3 regions of the Halobacillus sp. Cin3 genome follow, and region 1 is predicted to be linked to each of the others. Evidence: riboswitches for the same ligand, from Rfam matches in the RefSeq annotation. Region 1 holds a riboswitch; each other region holds the start of a gene.
What was found. A riboswitch is a leader RNA that binds a small molecule or an ion and turns the genes downstream of it on or off. The one in region 1 is predicted to bind S-adenosylmethionine.
Positions count from the first base shown of each region.

Region 2: another riboswitch for S-adenosylmethionine. It lies ahead of QMA39_RS18020 (methionine biosynthesis PLP-dependent protein); the one in region 1 lies ahead of QMA39_RS08505 (methionine ABC transporter ATP-binding protein).
Region 3: another riboswitch for S-adenosylmethionine. It lies ahead of QMA39_RS05050 (methionine ABC transporter ATP-binding protein); the one in region 1 lies ahead of QMA39_RS08505 (methionine ABC transporter ATP-binding protein).

Region 1 covers NZ_CAMZMV010000002.1:71,867-78,706, forward strand. Annotated here, with positions in the region: gene QMA39_RS08490 (carboxymuconolactone decarboxylase family protein) at 1-173, opposite strand, end outside; gene QMA39_RS08495 (MetQ/NlpA family ABC transporter substrate-binding protein) at 240-1,097, opposite strand; gene QMA39_RS08500 (methionine ABC transporter permease) at 1,121-1,789, opposite strand; gene QMA39_RS08505 (methionine ABC transporter ATP-binding protein) at 1,782-2,807, opposite strand; SAM riboswitch class I at 2,886-2,999, opposite strand; SAM riboswitch class I at 3,164-3,266, opposite strand; gene QMA39_RS08510 (TlpA disulfide reductase family protein) at 3,366-3,785, shown strand; gene QMA39_RS08515 (thioredoxin family protein) at 3,920-4,228, opposite strand; gene QMA39_RS08520 (topoisomerase) at 4,238-4,585, opposite strand; gene gcvH (glycine cleavage system protein GcvH) at 4,714-5,097, opposite strand; gene QMA39_RS08530 (arsenate reductase family protein) at 5,182-5,541, opposite strand; gene QMA39_RS08535 (acyl-CoA dehydrogenase family protein) at 5,788-6,840, opposite strand, start outside.
Region 2 covers NZ_CAMZMV010000008.1:26,647-33,486, forward strand. Annotated here, with positions in the region: gene QMA39_RS18000 (cytochrome ubiquinol oxidase subunit I) at 1-946, shown strand, start outside; gene QMA39_RS18005 (cytochrome d ubiquinol oxidase subunit II) at 971-1,996, shown strand; gene glsA (glutaminase A) at 2,090-3,058, shown strand; gene QMA39_RS18015 (DUF4385 domain-containing protein) at 3,048-3,494, shown strand; SAM riboswitch class I at 3,601-3,711, shown strand; gene QMA39_RS18020 (methionine biosynthesis PLP-dependent protein) at 3,816-4,931, shown strand; gene metC (cystathionine beta-lyase) at 4,928-6,109, shown strand; gene QMA39_RS18030 (bifunctional homocysteine S-methyltransferase/methylenetetrahydrofolate reductase) at 6,106-6,840, shown strand, end outside.
Region 3 covers NZ_CAMZMV010000001.1:932,417-939,256, forward strand. Annotated here, with positions in the region: gene QMA39_RS05030 (ABC transporter ATP-binding protein) at 1-322, opposite strand, end outside; gene QMA39_RS05035 (hypothetical protein) at 402-524, opposite strand; gene QMA39_RS05040 (MetQ/NlpA family ABC transporter substrate-binding protein) at 563-1,393, opposite strand; gene QMA39_RS05045 (methionine ABC transporter permease) at 1,428-2,093, opposite strand; gene QMA39_RS05050 (methionine ABC transporter ATP-binding protein) at 2,050-3,093, opposite strand; SAM riboswitch class I at 3,168-3,271, opposite strand; gene QMA39_RS05055 (carboxymuconolactone decarboxylase family protein) at 3,448-3,795, shown strand; gene QMA39_RS05060 (iron-containing alcohol dehydrogenase family protein) at 3,893-4,954, shown strand; gene QMA39_RS05065 (NAD(FAD)-utilizing dehydrogenase) at 5,179-6,516, opposite strand; gene QMA39_RS05070 (GNAT family N-acetyltransferase) at 6,509-6,840, opposite strand, start outside.

The sequences.
Region 1 (6,840 bases):
CCGAGAGCCATCAGCTGTTTGTCTTTTTGAGAAAGTTCCCCGGCCTTGAAACACTCCTGTGAAAACTGACTGAACTGGCGGGCGACTTCAGGCATGTGTTCCGCAAAGACACCCATTCCTTCTTTATAATCATGTAGATAGGTCTGCGTCCACGTCATATTCTGATCCTGCATGTTAAAACCTCCCATAAAAAATAAGTGACTGCGGTTAGTATAAACCGCAGTCACTTATTTTATCCGTTATTCAGAATCTCCGGAGACCGGGATAACCGCTCCATCATATTCCTCTTCAATGAAGGTTTGGATGTCTTCAGAACGAAGAACCTCCACAAGCGTGTTCAGTGCCTCACTGCCCTCATCTTTGCTTTGAGCAGCGATGACGTTCACATAAGGAGAGTTTGTGCCTTCAAGGATGATCGCATCTTCTTTTGGTACAAGATCAGCTTCAATCGCGTAGTTGGTATTGATCGCTACAAGGACTTCTTCCTCTTTTTTATACACTTCAGGAAGGTTGGCAGCGTCCACACCGGTATCAAACTGAAGATTTTTAGGGTTTTCAACGATATCATTGACGGTGGCATCCACTTTTTCTACACTCTCGTCCAGTTTGATCAACCCTTCTTTCTCAAGAAGTGTCAGTACACGGCCGTGAGTGGATACAGAACGACTCATAACAAACTCTGTACCATCTTCGATATCCTCAAGGTTTTCATACTTTTGGGAGTACACACCGATCGGCTCAATGTGAATGCCGCCAAGATTGGCAAAGTCATAATCATCATTATCCTTTTCCTGAAGTTCCATGTAAGGAATCGTCTGGAAATAGTTTGCATCTATACGTCCTTCAGCAAGATCCTGGTTTGGAAGGATGTAATCCTGGTACTCCTCGATGTTCAACGTGATGCCTTCCTCTTCAAGAAGCGGCTTCGCTTCCTCAAGGACTTCGGCGTGAGGAACACTTGTCGCTCCTACTGTAATTTCTTTACTTCCTTCTTCACTGCTTCCTTCTCCGCTGGAGGAATCTTCTTCAGAAGAACCGCAGGCGGCAAGAACGAGAACGAATAAAAGCGCAATCGCTGATGTCCAGATTTTTTTCATGAATAATCTCTCCCTTTTTATTTTTATCTTTTGTCCAATTTACGGGAAGCATAATCACCGATGAATTGGAAAATAAACACAATGATAATGATAAGCACGGTACAGATGAAGACCACATCAAAATTACTACGCTGAAAACCGTAGAAATACGCAAAGTCTCCAAGACCGCCGGAACCAATCGCACCTGCTACAGCGGTGTACCCGATCAACGCAATGGCGGTAACCGTAATGCCTGAGATAAGCGCAGGCATCGATTCCGGCAGAAGAACTTTAAAGATAATAGTGGATGATTTAGCCCCCATCGCCTTAGCCGCTTCTACCACACCTTTTTCCACTTCCTTCAATGCAATCTCAACGAGTCTGGCGTAAAACGGAGCCCCTCCGATAATCAACGCAGGAAGCGCCGCGTTAGGTCCACGTATCGTCCCGACCAGGAAATCAGTGAATGGGAATAACAGTAGAATCAAAATAATGAAAGGAATGGCACGGAATATGTTTACGACAGAAGCCGTAATCGTATTGACCACTTTGTTCTGCCACAGACCCCCGGGCCCTGACAGATAAAGCAGCAGCCCCAGAAGGATTCCCAGAATAAACGTCCCGGCCACGGAAATGAGCGTCATGTATAACGTTTCATTCGTCGCCGTAATCATATCCTCCATGCGTACGTTTGGAAAAAAATCATTAAGCATCCGGGTTCACCTCCACTTCAACAGAAGTAGAGCGTATATATTCGATCGCCCGGGCCACTTCCTCATTGTCTCCTTCAAACTGAACAAACATCGTTCCGTAAGCTCCTTTTTGCGTCTGCGTGATCTTGCCGTGAAGAATATTGACATCCAGGACGAATTTCCTGGAGACCTCACTGATCAGCGCCTGGTTGGTACTTTCTCCTACAAAATGCAGCCGGACGATTTTGCCTGACTGATACTTATCTTTGATCAATTTCAGAGAGTGCTCTTTTTCCTGGTCACCCATCACCTGATCAACAAATTTCTTCGTCACTGGCTGTTCAGGATGAAGGAATACGTCCAGAACATCTCCCTTTTCAACAATTCTCCCCTGCTCCATGACTGCCACCTGATGACAGATCTTACGGATGACATGCATTTCGTGCGTAATCAAAACGATGGTCAGTCCGAGTTTTTCATTGATGTCTACTAGAAGATCCAAGATGGAGTCCGTCGTTTCCGGATCCAGAGCAGATGTGGCTTCGTCACAAAGGAGGACTTTTGGGTTGTTGGCCAGCGCCCTGGCAATACCTACACGCTGTTTCTGACCACCACTCAGTTGGGATGGATAAGAGTTTCCTCTGCCTGATAAACCGACCAAGTCGATCAGTTCGTTCACCCTTCTGCTCCGTTCTTCCTTTGGTACACCGGCAATTTCCAGAGGAAAAGCGATGTTATCATAAACCGTTCTGGACCAAAGCAGATTGAAGTGCTGAAAAATCATTCCGATATCCTGCCGGGCAATGCGTAGTTTATTCTTACTGAGGCCCGTCAAATCCTGATCGCCTACGTGGATGCTCCCCTCTGTTGGATCTTCCAGTCGGTTCAACAGCCGGATAAACGTACTTTTACCTGCTCCACTGTAACCAATAACACCGTAGATTTCCCCTTTATTTATCGTAAGGCTTAAACCATCAACAGCCTTTACTTCCCGATCCTTCGTTTGAAAAACTTTAGAAAGATCCTTGATTGTAATCATGATGTGTTCCCTCCCATTCAAAAAACGCCATTCTGTTCGAGAACAGAATGGCGTTTCAATAGCATTGTATCTTCTGTTCTCTCATCTGTCAGAGCTGTTACACTCTGCAGGATTTGGCACCTTGACAGGTCGGTTACTCCTGCTGGTTGCCGGGCATCGTCGGGCCAGTCCCTCCGCCACTCTGGATAAGAGATTTTAATCTATTAAATTATTAGTGCTTTAATTCAATTCATAACCACAAAGTGGATTTTAGCACTCTGCCACCAGCGTGTCAACATAAATGAGCCACTTTTCAGAAAAGAAAAACATCTGTATATGCAAAAAAATCTCTTCTAAAATAGAAGAGACTGCATGGAATCTCATCTATCAAAGCTTTGTGCTCTGCAGGATTTAGCACCGTGCTTTTACGCCGGTTGCCGGGTTTCAAAGGGCCAGTCCCTCCACCACTCTGGATAAGTTATGATGTCGCTGTGAAATTATATGTTATGTTAGCATGGAGTCTATACGGACGTCAAAGATTATTGCGCCGGTATATTTTTACAGCAAGGAGATGAAGTCATGAAGGAACGTGCTCCTCAATTTGAACTTTCTTATATAAATCAGCCCTCCACCTATCGTCTGAGCGACCATTTCGGAAAAGTGATCGTCCTGACTTTCTGGGCATCCTGGTGTCCTGACTGCGGGAGAGACTTACCTAAAAAAGAGCAGCTCTTTGAAACGATGGACAAAGAAAAAGTGGAGCTTGTTACGATCAACGTCCCGGGCCGTGAACGCAGCCCTGATGCCGGAAAGGAATATGCTGAGAAATTTCTTAACCAGCCTACATTGATTGATGATGGGCGAAGCTTATACGATACGTTTGGCTGCCAGGGCGTCCCTTCCACAATTATCATAGATCAGGAAGGCAGGGTCCACCAATCGTTCGGTGATAAAGCTTCCTTTCTGGATATTGTCCAGTCCCTGGGGGAAATTGTTTAATCATCAAAACAACGGAAGGCCTCCCACCCACTTATAACTGGTCATACAGCCGATGAATAAAACCCGTTCTTTTATTGCAGAACGGGTTTTATCTCATTTTTTCATCTTGTCATTTCCCGGGGAATAAAGGCGGGTTATAGATAGGGAATAATCTTTTCATACATGTGTGGGACGGATTGAAAAGCATAGACCTTTTCAAGAACTTCTCCTTTATGGGTGATCAAGAGGCATGGAACACTTTCCACTCGATATTGTTCCATCAATGCAGGATGCAGAGAGGCATTCATTTCTGAGAATAGTGGTTTTTTATACATCTCTTCCAACGTTACCAGCATTTTGCGGGCAAGGTGGCACGTCCCACAAAAAGGACTGTGAATAAATGTCATTGTTTTTTCATCTGAGGACAGCGCTTGTGCTGCCTCTTTTTGTTCTAAATTCTGCAAAGCTTCCTCCTAAATTAAATACATAGACTTCACGCTGAAATGACGGCTCAACAATGCACGTGCAAGTTCAGGCTCAGGCGTTGCCGCTACTTCCCGAAAGGCTTTATCAATATAAATATGTTCAGCGTGCGGAAGTTCCTCTGTCAGCATCTTCCGTAGTTTAAAACCGGAATCATCTTCATCCACAAGGATATAGACCGATCGTTCATCCAGGTTATGTTCAAAGATCATTTCTTCCATCCGCTCAATACCGAGCGTTCCATGAGTACAGATGATTTCGATTTTCTCATCCAGCACTTTGTTCAATTTCTTCTTATCTGTAATCCCTTCAACAATCAAAATCCGTTCTCCATCCATCTTCATCACCTACTATATAGAAACAGACCATGCCATAGGGCATGGTCTGAACATGATTAAGATCAAGCACGATCATGTCAGACAAGGAATCATCGGTCCTGCCTGTACAACGGGCTTACTTGTTTTGATTAATCTTCATCAATCATCGCTTCATATTCTTCAGAAGACATCAGCTGCTCAACTTCTGAAGAATCGCTTGGTTCAACGACAACCATCCAGGCTTTGTCATAAGGAGACTCATTCACAAATTCAGGGCTGTCTTCCAAATCTTCATTCACTTCCACAACTTTACCGCTGATTGGTGCATACAGTTCGGAAACAGTTTTTACAGATTCCACACTTCCGAAAGGCTCGTCTGTTTTTAGTTCTTCTCCCACTTCAGGAAGCTCTACAAACACGATGTCCCCAAGTTCAGATTGAGCAAAGTCCGTGATTCCGACTCTGACTTTTTCTCCTTCTTCTTTCACCCATTCGTGTTCCTGAGAATAACGTAGATCTTTTGGTAAGCTCATATTCGATTACCTCCACAGTTCTTGTTTTAGTTTAATGACAGTTATAAACATAAAAGCCTTCTGCTTTTATTTCCAATGTTCTGCTCACCGGCCCCAGACGTTTTCAAATTCATCGGCTTTGAAACCAACAGTGACCTTCGTTCCATCCGTGACGATGGGCCGTTTGATGAGCATCCCGTCCGAAGCGAGCAGGCGCAGCATTTCTTCTTCATCTGCATCTTTCAGCTTTTCCTTCAGGTTTAACTCCCTATACTTCTTCCCACTGGTGTTGAAAAATTTCTTAACCGGTCGTTCACTCCTGGCCGTGAGGTCCTTCAACTCTTCCTGTGAAGGGGGATGTTCAACAATATGTACAGATTCGTAAGGAACCCCTTCATCATCCAGCCATTTTTTCGCTTTTTTACAAGTACCACAGTTTGGGTACCAGTAGAAGGTAACAGGCATATGCTCCTCCTCCTTCCAACTTGTTACGTCTTATTTTATCACAATGGAGACAATCTTTTCATTGAAAATTACTTTTCCCTCCAATTCCTTTTTCATTCTTTTACATCCTTTCTTCTTTTTCATTCAAAAGCCTCCAAGAGCACCCTTTCACCTGGAAACTCGGATGTCCCCGTGAGAAAAAAACTGCCGGATTCCTTCCTCTCTACATGCCAAAAGCCCGCACTTGAAAGTGCGGGCTTCAATGATTTATACGTAATACTTTTCTGACTCAATTAACCCCTGGGCAATTTCCCGCTTCTTCGGAATGACATTCGTCGGTGTATGACGTGTCAGTTTACGAAGGGCACCAAGCATCATACGCAGAGAGTCGCCGGTTTCAGACGCAATCAACGTTTCTTTCGCATGGGCCTCGATTCTGTTAAAGGCTTCCTGTACATACACCTGCGTGTAGAGGAGCTTCTGCTTATTCTTCTCTTCACCAGAACGATTGATGGCTTTCTCCGTTCGAAGGAGGGCTGATTCCATGTTATAGATTTCACCGACCATATCAGCGATATTGACGAGCACTTCCTGTTCTTTATCCAGCTTTTCTCCGTACTTCTGTGCGGCAAGACCGGCAGCAAGAAGTCCGATTTTCTTAGCATTTTTAACTAGATACTTCTCCTGCTCCAATGGCTCCAATCCAGGTTCTTCCGGCATCATCATCATGATTTCCTCCTGGAGCGTCTGGGCTTTTTGGAGGAGAGGAAGTTCCCCTTTCATCGCTTTTTTAAGCAGTGTACCCGGGACAATCATCCGGTTGATTTCATTCGTTCCTTCAAAAATACGGTTGATCCGGGAATCGCGGTACATTCTTTCCACTTCGTATTCCGCCATGAAACCGTAACCCCCGTGGATTTGTACGGCTTCATCGGAAGCAAAGTCGAGCAGTTCGGTACCGAACACTTTATTCAAGGAGCATTCAATCGCATATTCAGCGATAACCTTCGCAACAGCAGCCCCGTCTTTCAGCTCTTCATCAGTTAGTTTGCCCATGCTCTGTTCAAACAGCCCGACGGTCCGGTAAACGGAACTTTCATTGGCATACGTATTTGCGGCAACCGAACCAATTTTCTCCTGGATCAATGGGAACTGTGCAATCGGAGTTTTAAACTGTTTTCTTTCTTTGGCGTATTTTACAGACAGTTCAATCGCCCGTTTCGCTCCGCCAACACCACCGATGGCCAGCTTGTAACGACCAACATTCAGTATGTTAAAGGCAATGACATGGCCTTTTCCAATGTCCCCAAGGACGTTTTC
Region 2 (6,840 bases), on a different contig from region 1:
CATCATCTCTGTTGCTCTTGGAGCGACTGCGTCGGCCATACTGATCACCGATGTCCATGCCTGGATGAACACCCCGGCGGGCTTCCGTATGCTTCCAAACGGGGAAATTACAGATATTGATACGTGGGCGGCCTTTTTCAACCCGAGCTTCGGGGTCACGGCCATCCATGTCACCCTTTCCGCCTACATGACCGTCGCTTTTCTTGTGGCTTCCGTGGCTGCGCTCCGTTTGATGAAGTCGAAAATCACCGACCAGGAGCGTGCCTATCATAAAAAAGCGTTGATGATCGCCCTTTATTTCGGCGCGTTGATGTCTTTAGGCACAGCAATCAACGGCCACGAAACCGCTCAAATGCTCCATGAATACAACCCAAGAAAACTGGCAGCTGCTGAAGGGTTATTCGAAACCCAGCGTTATGCCCCGCTTTCTGTCGGAGGCTACACGTCCCTTGAGGACCAGCGGGTGAAGTACGCCATTGAAATTCCATACGGACTGAGCTTCCTTGCCGGTGACCGGCTTGATACCGAAGTGATAGGTCTGAATGAATACCCGCAGGAGCTGTGGCCGCCATTGTATGTCCATATTTTGTTCAATGTCATGGTCGGCATCGGTACTGTCCTGATTGCCGTCGCTTTTGCCGCCTTGTTCTGGAAACTCGTCCTAAAAAAAGAGTTTCCCGGATGGATTCTCGCCATCCTTGTCGTCAGCGGACCGCTGGCTTTGCTGGCAATCGAAGCTGGCTGGTGCTTCAGCTGTATCGGACGACAGCCCTGGACGATTACAGATGTCCTGAGAACAGGGGAAGCTGCAACAAAATCCAAAAGTGTCGGTTTTCTCTTTTACTTGTTCATGAGTTTGTACATCACCCTGTTGTTCGTCACAGGATTCGTCCTCCGGTTCTATTTCAAGAGAAACCCTGTCAGCCGGGACTTGAGCTCTCAATAAAGGCAGAGAAAGGAAGAACTTTTTATGGAAGCTTCAACACTGGCCGTCACCATTCTGTGGAGCCTGCTGTTCATTTACGCAATGCTCGGATCTCTTGATTTCGGGGCAGGGTTCTGGGGGATGATTTATGGAAAAAGTGAGGAAAAAAGCGCCGCCCAGATTGCCAACCGCTTTTTATCTCCGACGTGGGAGGTCACCAATGTATTCCTCGTCATCTTCGTCGTTTCTGTGGTCACGTTTTTCCCTTATGCAACGACGCTTCTGAGCAGTGTCCTGCTCGTTCCTGTCGCGCTCGGACTGCTGCTCCTGACGATCCGGACCACCTTTATGGTGTTCCAGCACTATGCAGGGAAATTTGTCGGGCTGCTGCGTGTCACTTCCGGGGTCACAGGTTTGATCATTCCTGCCCTGCTTGTCAGTATTCTGCCGATTACCCTTGGGGGATTCATCAGCTTTGAGGATGACTACCCGCGGTTGGAATACGGAGAGCTTCTGACCCATCCGACGCTGTACATGCACGTATTATTCGGTCTATCCACCGAGTTGTTTATTTCATCGGTTTTTTTAATGGACTATGCCAAGGAAGCTGAAGACTGGGATGCGTATGATACATTCAGAAAGCACGCCCTGTGGCTCGGACCTGTCAGCATCGCTGTCGCCATGCTGACAATCGGAACATTTCCTGAGGAAGCTGGTTGGATTGTTGATAATATTGAGCAGAACTGGCTCATTTTCGGCCTTTCCCTGTTGTTTTTCCTGATCGGCTACGTTCTTTTGTTTTTGAAAAAACCGGACGGAAGAAAGGGACGGGCCCGCCCTGCCGTCATCATGATCGTGCTGCAGTACGGATTCGCTATTTATGCGTACGGATCCGCCCACCTGCCGTACTTGATTTACCCGGATTTAACAGTCAGCGATGGGTTCACCAACGCTTCCACCTTTTACCCCATGCTGATCGTCTATGCTGTCGGTTTCGGGATTTTGATTCCAGCCTTCTATTTATTCTGGAGATTGTTCCTGAAAGACCGGCGCTACTTAAAGCAGCAGTAAGCACATGCAGCCACTTCCCTGCGGGGATGGCTGCTTTTTTTGTTTACCCACTTTCTGTAAGAGGGTACTGAACTACAAAAAAGGAGAAACGCTATGACAGAACTATCGAACTCCTATTTGGAAGAAGCTATTGAGGACAGCCGTCCCTATGCTTCTCAAGGAAAGGTGAATATGAACCTTCCTGATTACGGGGAGGCAAATAAAGACTACCTCGGCGTCAGCATCATCACGACAGACGGCTCGTGCTACAGCGCCGGGGATCATGATCAATACATTCCGATGCAGAGTACCTCAAAAGTCATCAGCTTGATGCTTGCTCTCCAGGACTTCGGAAAGGACCGTGTTTTTCAAACCGTAGGAATGGAGCCGATGGGAGATTTCTTCAATTCCATCAGCCAGCTGGAGTCCTATGACACAAGCAAACCTTTCAACCCGATGATTAACGCAGGCGCGATCGCTACAGCTTCCCTTATTAAAGGACAGAGCGTGGAAAACCGGTTCGACCGCTATATGCATTTCTTAAAGAAAATCACCAGCAACGACCATCTTGAAATGAGCGGAGAGATGTACGAAGCAGAAAAGGCGAACGGCTCGCGCAACCGTTCCCTCGCCTACTTTATGCACAGTACAGGCACACTTGTAACCGATGTCGAAGAAGCGCTGGATTTATACTATCGTATGAATGCAGTCATGATGTGCTGTCATGACTTTGCCCGGGTCGGCTTGTTCCTTGCTAAAGGCGGCCTCGATCCAGATACGGAAGAAAGCTTGATTCCCGCCCACCACCTAAGAACCGTAAAAGCCATCATGATGACCTCCGGGATGTACAACTCATCCGGCCACTACGCAGTCGAAGCTGGATTCCCATGTAAAAGCGGAGTATCCGGGAGCATCATCGGTACGGTGCCTGGAAGAATGGGAATCGGCGTCGTCGGCCCTGCCATTGATGAAAAGGGAAACAGCACAGCCGGCGGCGCTTTAATCAAAAAATTGTCCAGGGACCTGAAATTGAATATGTTCGGCATAGAAAATACAGAAAGGACGAAGGACCATGCCTTTTGATTACGATTTAGATTTTGATTCCATTGATTTCAGAGAAGAACCCGAAAAATACCGTGTCGGGCGCGGCGAGCAGGGTGTACTTCTTGTCGAACCCTACAAAAGTGAAATTCTCCAGCACTGGCGCTTCAAAACACCTGAAATCGCCAGAGAGTCGTCAGAAAAAATTTACGCTATGTTTGAAGAATACAAGAAAAACGATGATTTTGTCGGCATGGATATGGCCCGTAAATTCCTCCAGATGGGGTATACACGCTCGCGCCGGTACGCCAATTACAAAGGTGGAAAAAAATACGATGACGATGGAGACATCAACGACCGTGACATGGATGAGGAAAAAGCAGAATCAGCCCGGATTTTCGAAGAGAAATGGATCAAAGCCCGCGAGGATGAAGAATACCTTGAGAAAAAACGGACCCACCAAAAGGAATACGGATAAAATAGGACGTTTCGATTAAAATTGAAAAATCTTCCGTATGCATATTGTCAAAACTTTCTGAGTAGTGTAGAGTAGTCATCAACATTTACATGAACTTACAATTATATTCTTATCGAGAGAGGCAGAGGGACTGGCCCTGTGAAGCCTCAGCAACCCCTGGTATCGACCAGAAGGGTGCTAACTCCAGCAAGTTGTTGATCAACTTGAAAGATAAGAAGAAGCCTTGGATATCCAGGACGCCTTCTTCTTAGAGAAGGCGTCCTTTTTCGTCTTCACGCTTCTTCCTCTCTTGATCGGTTCATAAACGAAAGGAGTATTTTTATGTGTCACACGGAAACAAAATTCGTCCAGACAGGAAACCAGCGGAACGAACCGTACGGAGCGATCAATCCACCGGTTTACTTTTCCACCCCTTACCGCCACCCCGGGCTCGGGGAATCTACAGGATTTGATTATACGCGGACGGGCAACCCGACAAGAAAAATCCTTGAAGCATCCATCGCCGATATCGAAGAAGGTGACGCAGGTTTTGCATTCAGTTCAGGAATGTCCGCCATCCAGACCGTCCTCTCCCTATTCCGGGAGGGTGATGAAATTCTCGTATCCGAAGATTTGTACGGGGGAACCTACCGCTTATTTGAACATATGAAGGAGCGTTACCGTCTACAGTTCACCTACCTGGAAAACGAAAAGCTGAATGACCTCCCTTCTTATGTGACCGAACGTACGAAAGCCGTTTACATTGAAACCCCGACAAACCCGCTCATGCACCAAACCGACATCAAGCAGATGGCCGGACTTGCAAAAGAACATGACCTCCTGCTGATTGTCGATAACACCCTTTACACACCGGCCCTTCAACAGCCGTTGAAGGATGGAGCGGACATCGTCATTCACAGCGCGACGAAATATTTGGCTGGACATAACGATGTTCTGGCCGGACTTCTTGTCAGTAAAGGAGCAGGCATCAGCGAAAAGCTCGCTTTTCATCAGAATACATCCGGGGCTGTCCTGTCGCCGTTCGACTCCTGGCTCGTCATGCGCGGCATGAAAACCCTGCCTCTACGGATGAGGCAGCATGAAGGCAACGCCAAAGCCGTCGTTCGATTCCTGGAAGATCATCCATGTGTGAGTGATATTTTCTACCCAGGAAAAGGCGGCATGGTGTCCTTCCGGCTAAAGGAAGAAGATTGGATCGACCCTTTTCTAAGAGGATTGAATTTAATCAGTTTTGCGGAAAGTCTCGGAGGTGTGGAGAGCTTCATCACCTACCCCGCCACCCAGACCCATGCCGATATCCCTGAAGAAGAACGCGTCCGCTACGGCGTGTGCAATAAACTGCTCCGTTTTTCCGTAGGCGTGGAACATATCGATGATCTTTTGACAGATCTTCAATCTACTTTGAGTCAATTACCTAAGGAGGAATCCGTCCAATGAATACCCATTCCCTGCAGACCCGCCTGCTTCACAACGACCAGAAGTTCGATCCGCAGACCGGAGCGGTGAGTGTCCCGATCCAACAGTCCTCAACCTTTCACCAACAGGATTTTGACACACCGGGGGATTACGACTACAGCCGGTCGGGAAACCCGACAAGAACAGCGTTGGAAGAGACGATCGCCGGCCTTGAAAACGGCACGAAAGGCTTTGCTTTCGCCTCCGGAATGGCAGCGATCTCCACAGCATTCATGCTGTTATCCAAAGGGGATCACATCGTTATAACCAAGGACGTATACGGGGGGACTTTCCGAATGATCCACGATGTTCTCCACCGCTTTGGAATCGATCACACCTTTGTTGACATGACCGATCTGCATGAAGTGGCTACAGCCATAAAGCCGAATACGAAGCTGTTATATATTGAAACTCCTTCCAATCCAACACTTGAAATCACTGATATAAGTGCAGTGGCAAAACTCGCCAAAGCGAACAACTGCCTCACCTTTGTCGATAACACCTTTATGACACCAGCCCTGCAGCGTCCGCTCGACCTTGGCGCCGATCTTGTCCTCCATAGTGCAACAAAGTTCATTGCCGGACACAGTGACGTCGTCGCCGGGTTAGCCGTGACCAACAGGAAAGACGTCGCAGAGGCTCTTTCTTTTCTACAGAATTCTTTCGGATCTATTCTGGGCGCACACGATTGCTGGCTCGTGCTCCGCGGCCTGAAGACACTCCACTGCCGAATCACCCAATCATCTCAATCAGCGGCAAAAGTCGCAGAAGCTTTATCCAGTCACCCTCTGGTCGAGCACGTGTACTATCCAGGCTTCCGCTGTCATCCGGGGAATTCCACCCACACGTATCAATCCGACGGGTATGGAGCCGTTCTATCTTTCCGCCTCCGTGACGAGGAGGCTGTCCGTCAATTCACAAAAGCTGTCGAAATTCCGGTGTATGCCGTAAGTCTTGGAGCTGTCGAGTCGATCTTATCGTACCCGGCGCGGATGTCCCATGCCTCCATGCCTAAGGAGGAACGGGCCAAACGCGGCATCACAGACGGACTGCTGCGTTTATCGGTCGGATTGGAAAAACCGGAGGACCTGATCGCTGACTTTTCGCAGGCTTTGAACCAAATCGAACGGACTGCTGAAGACAGGAGGGTGAGTATATGACATTACGTGAAGCCCTCCATAGACAAACACTGGTCGGAGACGGGGCGATGGGGACTCTTCTTTATTCCTACGGGGTCGACCAGTGTTTCGAGGAACTGAACCTTTCGCATCCAGAAGAAGTGAAAAGCGTTCATGACGCTTACGTCCAGGCAGGAGCCGATTTGATTCAAACCAATACGTACGGTGCCAATTACATCAAACTTGGCCGTTACGGCCTCGAGGATCACGTAAAGGAGATCAATACAGCCGCTGTCCAGCTCGCAAGACATGCCGCCGGCGACAAGGCGTATGTACTCGGAACGGTCGGCGGCATCCGGGGGGTTCAGAAACAAGCTGTTTCTCTTGAGGAAATAAAACGAAGCTTCCGGGAACAACTCTACTGTCTTTTGTTTGAACAAGTGGACGGCCTTCTTTTTGAAACCTTCTATGATCTAGAGGAACTCTCCACCATTCTGTCTATCGCCCGGAAGGAAACAGACCTTCCTCTGATTGCCCAGGTATCGATGCATGAACCCGGGGTGCTGCAGGATGGTACACCACTCCCTGACGCGCTCACTCACCTGGAAAAAATCGGAGCGGACGTGACAGGCATCAACTGCCGTCTCGGCCCGTACCATATGATCCAGTCCTTAGAAGAAGTGCCCTTACCCGAAAAAGCTTTTCTATCGGTCTATCCGAATGCCAGTCTGCCGGCCTTTCAGGATGGCAGACTCGTTTATGCGACAGATCCC
Region 3 (6,840 bases), on a different contig from region 1:
TTCCTGGATAAAAGGCAGCAAATAAATCCAGGGCTTCTTTCACTTTCATTTTCTTTTGGATGGATGTCGCCTGAAACTGAACACCGATCCGCTGATTCAATTGTTGAAGTTCCTTATTCGGCGTAAGTCCTAATACATCAATGGTTCCACTGTCAGGCTTTAAAATGCCTTCAATCATTTCCAGTGTCGTTGTCTTGCCCGCGCCATTGGGTCCAATGATTCCAAAAATTTCTCCCTTTTTGACGCTGAATGAGACCCCTTTGACAGCCTGCACTTTTCCGAAGCTTTTGGTCAATCTGTCAACTTTGATTACAACCTCCATTTGCTCTCCACCCCTTCTTCGTCCTTTCTGACCCTTCTTACGTATCATACAGAGATAAGTTTCAGAATAGCAGGAAAAATCACGCGCCTGCTATAGTTCCATCATAAGACCGATGGTTGAAAAATTCCTCCGGTTCTGTCCGACACGTCAGATCATCCCGGTCAAATACCATCGTTCCTTCTTCACCTGCATAAACCTCCACTCAAAAAAGCCGCCTTCCAAAGGAAGACGGCTCAAATGTTATTCTTCTTCTTTCATCCATTGAGGCTTTCCAAAGCCTTCAAACTTCTCATCAATGATCTGTTCGAACTCTTCCGATTCCACAACTTCCTTAATATCCTTGGCAAACTGGGCATCCAGATCTTCAGTCTTCACGGCTACCCGGTTTCTGTAATCATCCGGCATATCCTCGAGGGCGAGAGCACTCAACAAGTCCATCTCGGCAGCAAGCGCATAGTTACCAGGGACCATGGAAAGATCTTCACTATCCACCAGTCGTGGCAGCTGGCCGGCTTCTACTTCAACGAATTGGATTTCTTTAGGGTTTTCTACAATATCATTCAGGGACGCTCGAAGAGGGTCCACATCTTCTTTCAATGTAACAAGACCTTCATCTTCGAGAATGATCAGAGCACGCGCCAGGTTTGTCGGGTCATTGGGAATCCCCATCGTACTGCCTGTTTCAACACTTTCAATATCCTTATACTCACTGGAATAAATCCCCATAGGAGCTGTAGGAACAATAATGACCTCGGACAGATCCAGGTTGTGTTCTTCGGCAAAGGACTCTAAATAGATTTTGTGCTGGAACAGGTTGGCATCCAGATCACCATTGGCTAACGCTTTGTTAGGCTGCACATAATCTGTAAACTCTTTATTGGTAACTTCATATCCTTTTTCCTCCAGCAGCGGGGCAATCGCTTCGGTGACCATATCACTGTAAGGACCGGATGTAGCTCCAAAGCGGATGGTTTTCTTCTCTTCTGCATCTGCATTTTCTTCTCCGCCACCACAGGCAGACAAAAAAGTAATGATTGTTAAGGCTGCAAACAAGGTTACGATTTTTTTCATTTTAATTTCCTCCTGAACTTCGTTTCGTCTTGGATTAACTCTTTTTCACTGTTTTTGCCAGGAAATCCCCTGCGTACTGGACTACCTGAACAAGGACGATCAACACAATAACCGTTGTAAACATGACGAAATTATCATAACGGTAATAGCCGTACCGGATGGCGAGGTCACCGATCCCTCCCCCGCCGATAGCCCCGGCCATGGCGGAATAACCAATTAAACTGATTGCTGTTATGGTTAAGCCGCTGATCAACCCAGGCTTGATTTCAGGAAAAATAATATCTTTAATAATCAGCCACGGTGAAGCTCCACATGCGATAGCCGCTTCAATGACCCCTTTATCGATATCCCTGGCGGATGATTCGACAATTCTTGCATAAAAAGGAATTGCAGCTGCCGATAAAGCAACGGAGGCGGCAATCGGTCCTGTTGTCGTACCTAATAGAAAATTAGTAAATGGGAATAAGAACACAAGCAGGATAATGAATGGAATGGAACGGACAAGGTTTACAAAAATGCCCACAGCTCCTTTGATCCACTTGTTTTCCAAAAATAAATCACGGTCGGTTACAAAAAGCAGCAGTCCAAGAGGCAGACCGGCGATAACGGCTACGCCAAGTCCGATTCCCACCATGATCAATGTCTCCATAAATGATTTATTCAGCTCGGGCCACAGGTTGATCAGCTGATCGATCATGATTCAGCACCTCCACTTCATCCAGTATCGTTTTCAGACTTTCCACGGCTCTCCCGACTTCCTGCGGGTCACCGGTTAATTCCATGACAAATGTGCCGAGGGCTTTTTCCTGTATGTAATCCACATTTCCATGCAGGATGTTTCCCTTGATTTTATAGTTCTGAAGCAGATCCGACACAACCGTATCCCCGGCCTGTCCGCCGGTAAACTTCATCTGAACAATGGTGCCGCTGCTTTTTTTCAGCAGTTCTTCCGGAACATGGAAATCGATCACTGTTCGAATAAACCGCTTTGTCAAAGCATTTTGAGGGGAGGCAAAAATTTCATAGGCCGCCCCCTGTTCTACCACTTTTCCTTCTTCCATGACCGCACAACGGTCGCAGATTTCTTTCACCACTTCCATTTCGTGTGTAATCAATACAATGGTCAGTCCAAGTTCCCGGTTGATTTTTTTTAATAGTTTCAGGATTGACTGTGTCGTGTTCGGATCGAGTGCGGAAGTTGCTTCATCGCACAGCAGCACTTTAGGATCGTTGGCCAGTGCCCGGGCAATACTGACCCGCTGCTTCTGCCCTCCACTCAATTGAGCGGGGTACTGATCGGCTTTATCGCTAAGACCTACAAGTTCCAGCAGATGCCTGGCACGATCATTGCGTTCCTGTTTTGGTTTACCGGCCGCCTTCAATGCAAAGGCCACATTTTCCAAAACCGTCTTCCCCATAGCAAGGTGGAACCCCTGGAAGATCATGCCGATGGACTGTCGTGCTTTTCTAAGGTCCTTTTTGGACAGAGAAAGAAGATCGATGTCATCGATATAAACCTTTCCTGATGTCGGGCGTTCCAATATGTTCATGCATCGGAGCAGTGTACTTTTGCCAGCTCCACTGTATCCGACGATTCCATAGATTTCCCCTTCCTGAATATCAAGAGAAACCTTGTCCACCCCGATCACCTGTTTTTTCTTGGATGTGTAAATTTTACTGAGCTCTTGGATGGAAATCATAACAATCCTCCTTTACCTAATAAAAAAACTCTCTTCCTTATCAAGAAGAGAGTTTCGCATAACTATCAGCCAAACTCTTATCTCCCGGAAATCATCATTCCGGCGGATTTAGCACCACTCCACATGGAAGGTTGCTGTGACGTCTACGGGCCTTTCCCTCAGTCACTCTTGATAAGAATTAGTTGTTGCTATTCGTTTATGATTTACAACTTTAACGCATCATTCTGCATTTGTAAACAATTTTCTCAACATTTCATCAATGAAGACAGATATGCCGGGAAGCCTATTACGCTGTTTAAAGGTCTGGAAGAGTAAGGAATAAAAGGAATAACAAAGAAAAGGGAGAGTGAAAGAATGAACAAGCAAGGAGAAGACCTGCTCAAAGAGTATAGAAATGGCATTGAAACCCTTACCGAACACCTGCCGGAGGCCACAAAGGAATACAATCACTTTACCGGCTCGTTCTTTGAAGACGGAGAACTGAGCAAGGGCACCAAGCACTTAATGGCTCTTGCTATCAGTGTGAAAGATGGAGATGAAGCCAGTATGGCCTACCATATGGATCAGTGCGTGGAAGCAGATTGTTCAGACAGGGAAATTCTTGAAACGATGGGTGTATCAGCTGCTTATGGCGGAGGCTCTGCCATGAGTCAGGCCGTAACCACAGGTCTGAACATTCTTCATGAATTCCGAAACCGTTAACTCACAAAACCGGGAGGCCTGCTCCCGGTTTTGTTATTGACATATTATTCTGTCATCTGGATAATGATGGCTATATCATTTCCAGAGGTGATCAACCATGAAAAACGTAACTGTACAAGGAGCACCTGCGATTTATAAAGCTGAGCCTGGAATTCTAAGGGATCTTCCAGAAATGCTGGAAAACCAGGCCTTTTCAAAAGCAGGAATCATTCACGGTGAGCAGTCGTGGAAGGCTGCACAGCCCTATTTTCCAAAGCTGACGATGCCGGTCCAATCGGAAGCCTACGCTGGGGAGTGCTCCCACAAAGAGGTCATGCGCCTCAGTGAAGCCCTGCGGGGCTGTGATGTCTTGATCAGCATCGGAGGCGGAAAGGTCCTTGATCTCGGAAAAGCCTGTGCCGATCAATTGGATATTCCAGCCGTGCTCATCCCCACACTAGCCTCAAACTGCGCACCTTGGACGCCGCTCAGTGTGTTTTACGATGATGAAGGAAATTTTGAGGAGTACATTATTTATCCACGTAGTACATGGATGCTGCTTGTAGAGCCTGATCTGCTCGTTCGTGCCCCGGAACCTTATCTCAGGGCCGGCATCGGCGATACGCTCGCCAAATGGTATGAAGCGGATGTTCTTACGAGGTCTCTCGCCTCCAAGCCGATCTCGGTAGACATTGCGCTGCACGCGGCCAGATTATGCAGGGATGTTCTCATACAAGATGGCAGAGAAGCTGTGGAAGCCGTTCGTCAGCAAGCTGTCATACCTGCCTTTATGAGAGTCGCGGAAACCATTATCATGGCTGGAGGTATGGTAGGTGGGTACGGGGATAGTTATGGAAGAATCGCCGGAGCCCATTCGATCCATAACGGCTTGACCAAAGTACCTGAAACCCACGATTTTCTTCACGGTGAAAAAGTGGCTTATGGTATTCTCGTCCAGCTTGCTCTGGAAGGCCGCTTTGACGAAATTGAAGCACTCACCCCTTATTATCAGGAAATGGACCTGCCGGTAACCCTCGATGACTTCAACTTGACCAACAAAGCAGAAGCCATCTCCATAACAGCGGAACATGCCGTAAAACCCGGGGAATCCATCCGATTAATGAACGTCATGGATGCAGCTCAAGTCGAGGAAGCGATGACAAAGATTGAAAAAGGTTAACCGCTGATGCGGTTAACCTTTTTCAATTTTCTTATTCCCTAGTATGGATGAACATTTCCAAGTGAAACTGCTCAATACAACGGTTTGTGATTCCTGCCCAAGTCAGCTGAGGCCGTTCCCGCATCAGGCATCCACCAGTAAGCGGAACGTGAATTTCCACATAAAAGGGAAGCTCCACGAGAAGACACGTTCTTTCTACAGCCTGAGAAAAACGGCCGATTCCGTTATCCTCCTATTACCTCTCCTACATAAATCCCACTAGCCGCTGCCTGGGACAAGGAATGAGTGACGGATGAGCAGTCTCCGACCAGAAACAGTCCCGGGACGTCTGTTTCGAAATTCCTGTTGGTTGGAATAACTGGTTCGTAAAATTTAGCATCAAGACCATAAAGCAGTGTGTCTGGATCCACCGGTTCACCTATCGCTGCTTCAAGAGAGGTCAGGAACTCGATGAGAGCCTCTATATAAATATGTGGCACTTCCTCTATCAGCGACCCTTCTTCAGCGGAAAGGGAAGGGATCACGGGGTTTGTATGAAGAGAAGTCGTCCCCTTTCCCCTTTTCAAATCTTCGAGGCGCTGGACAACAATTCTTCCCCTCGAACGATTGATTCCACCGATTACACGTGAAGCTTCTTCCACCGCCTGCTTTTGACTCGGAAAGTAACGCGGGACAAACAGAGTGAAATTCAAATTGTCTCCCGGCATATCCTGTTCACGTAAATTCTGGCCATCAGGCATGACAAGCCCATGCTGATGCTTCTGAATAATCCTGCCATTGGGATTCATACAGTATGTGTAAGCCGTAAAACGTGTCGTTTTTTTCAAAAGTTTCGTTTCAAATGTTTCCCTTAGGAGAGCATCCAGCTGGCCGCCCCGCATTTCCACCCGTATACCCAGGTCCAGTCGCGTATCCCTCGGTTCGATGCCAAGCGGTTCCGTTATCCGCGCGAACCACTCACGACCACTGTTTCCTGTCGCAAGCACAACTTTCCGACTTAAAAACTCCTCACAATCTGTAACGAGACGGAAACCTTGACCCAGCCGTGTAATGGACTTGACACGGCTGTTAAAAGAAAAGGACAGCTTATTTACCAAATGTTCATAAAGGTTTTGAAATACCTCCTTCGCCAGGGAAGTACCAAGATGGCGTACCTCCGTCGTTAAAACTGTCAAGTCACCACATGCAGCCCTTCTTTTCACATGCTCGTTATCCGTTGAATACGTGTCCACTCGGTCTCCTCCATAACCGGTTAGAATGCGGTCCACTTCTTTCATAAGGCGGTCGGTTTCCTGCTCGCCGATTTTTCGTGGAAGCTCTCCTCCAAAGGCATTGGTAAAATTGAATTTCCCTTCTGACTTCCCAAGACCGCCAAAGCCTATGTACTGATCGCAGGCTCCAGAGCACGTGCAAGGTTGTCCATGCCCCTGTGCACAGGATCTCTCTTTCAACGGTTTTCCTACGTCTACGACTTTCACTTGAAGACCGGGGTGTTTCTGGACAAGGGTGTAGGCCATAAATGTTCCCGCTACACCAGCACCGACAATGGTCACATCATACATGTTTCTGCCTCCGTTCCTTTATCTTTGCGTAGACACATGTATCTGTCAGATGTTTCCCATCCACGGACCGGTCATCATTACGTAACATTCCTTCAAAATGGTAGCCAAGTTTTTCTGGAACCTGCCTGCTTTTTTCATTTTCCCTTTCACATCTGATTTCTACACGCGCTCCACCGAGGTCATAAAGAGCAAGCCGCGTTATTTCACGGACGGCTTCCTGCATATACCCATGTCCGCTCCATTTGGTGTCGATCCAGTACCCGATTTCGAACTTCGGAATATCCCAGTCAATATTATGAAGTCCAGTCGACCCAACAAACTCTC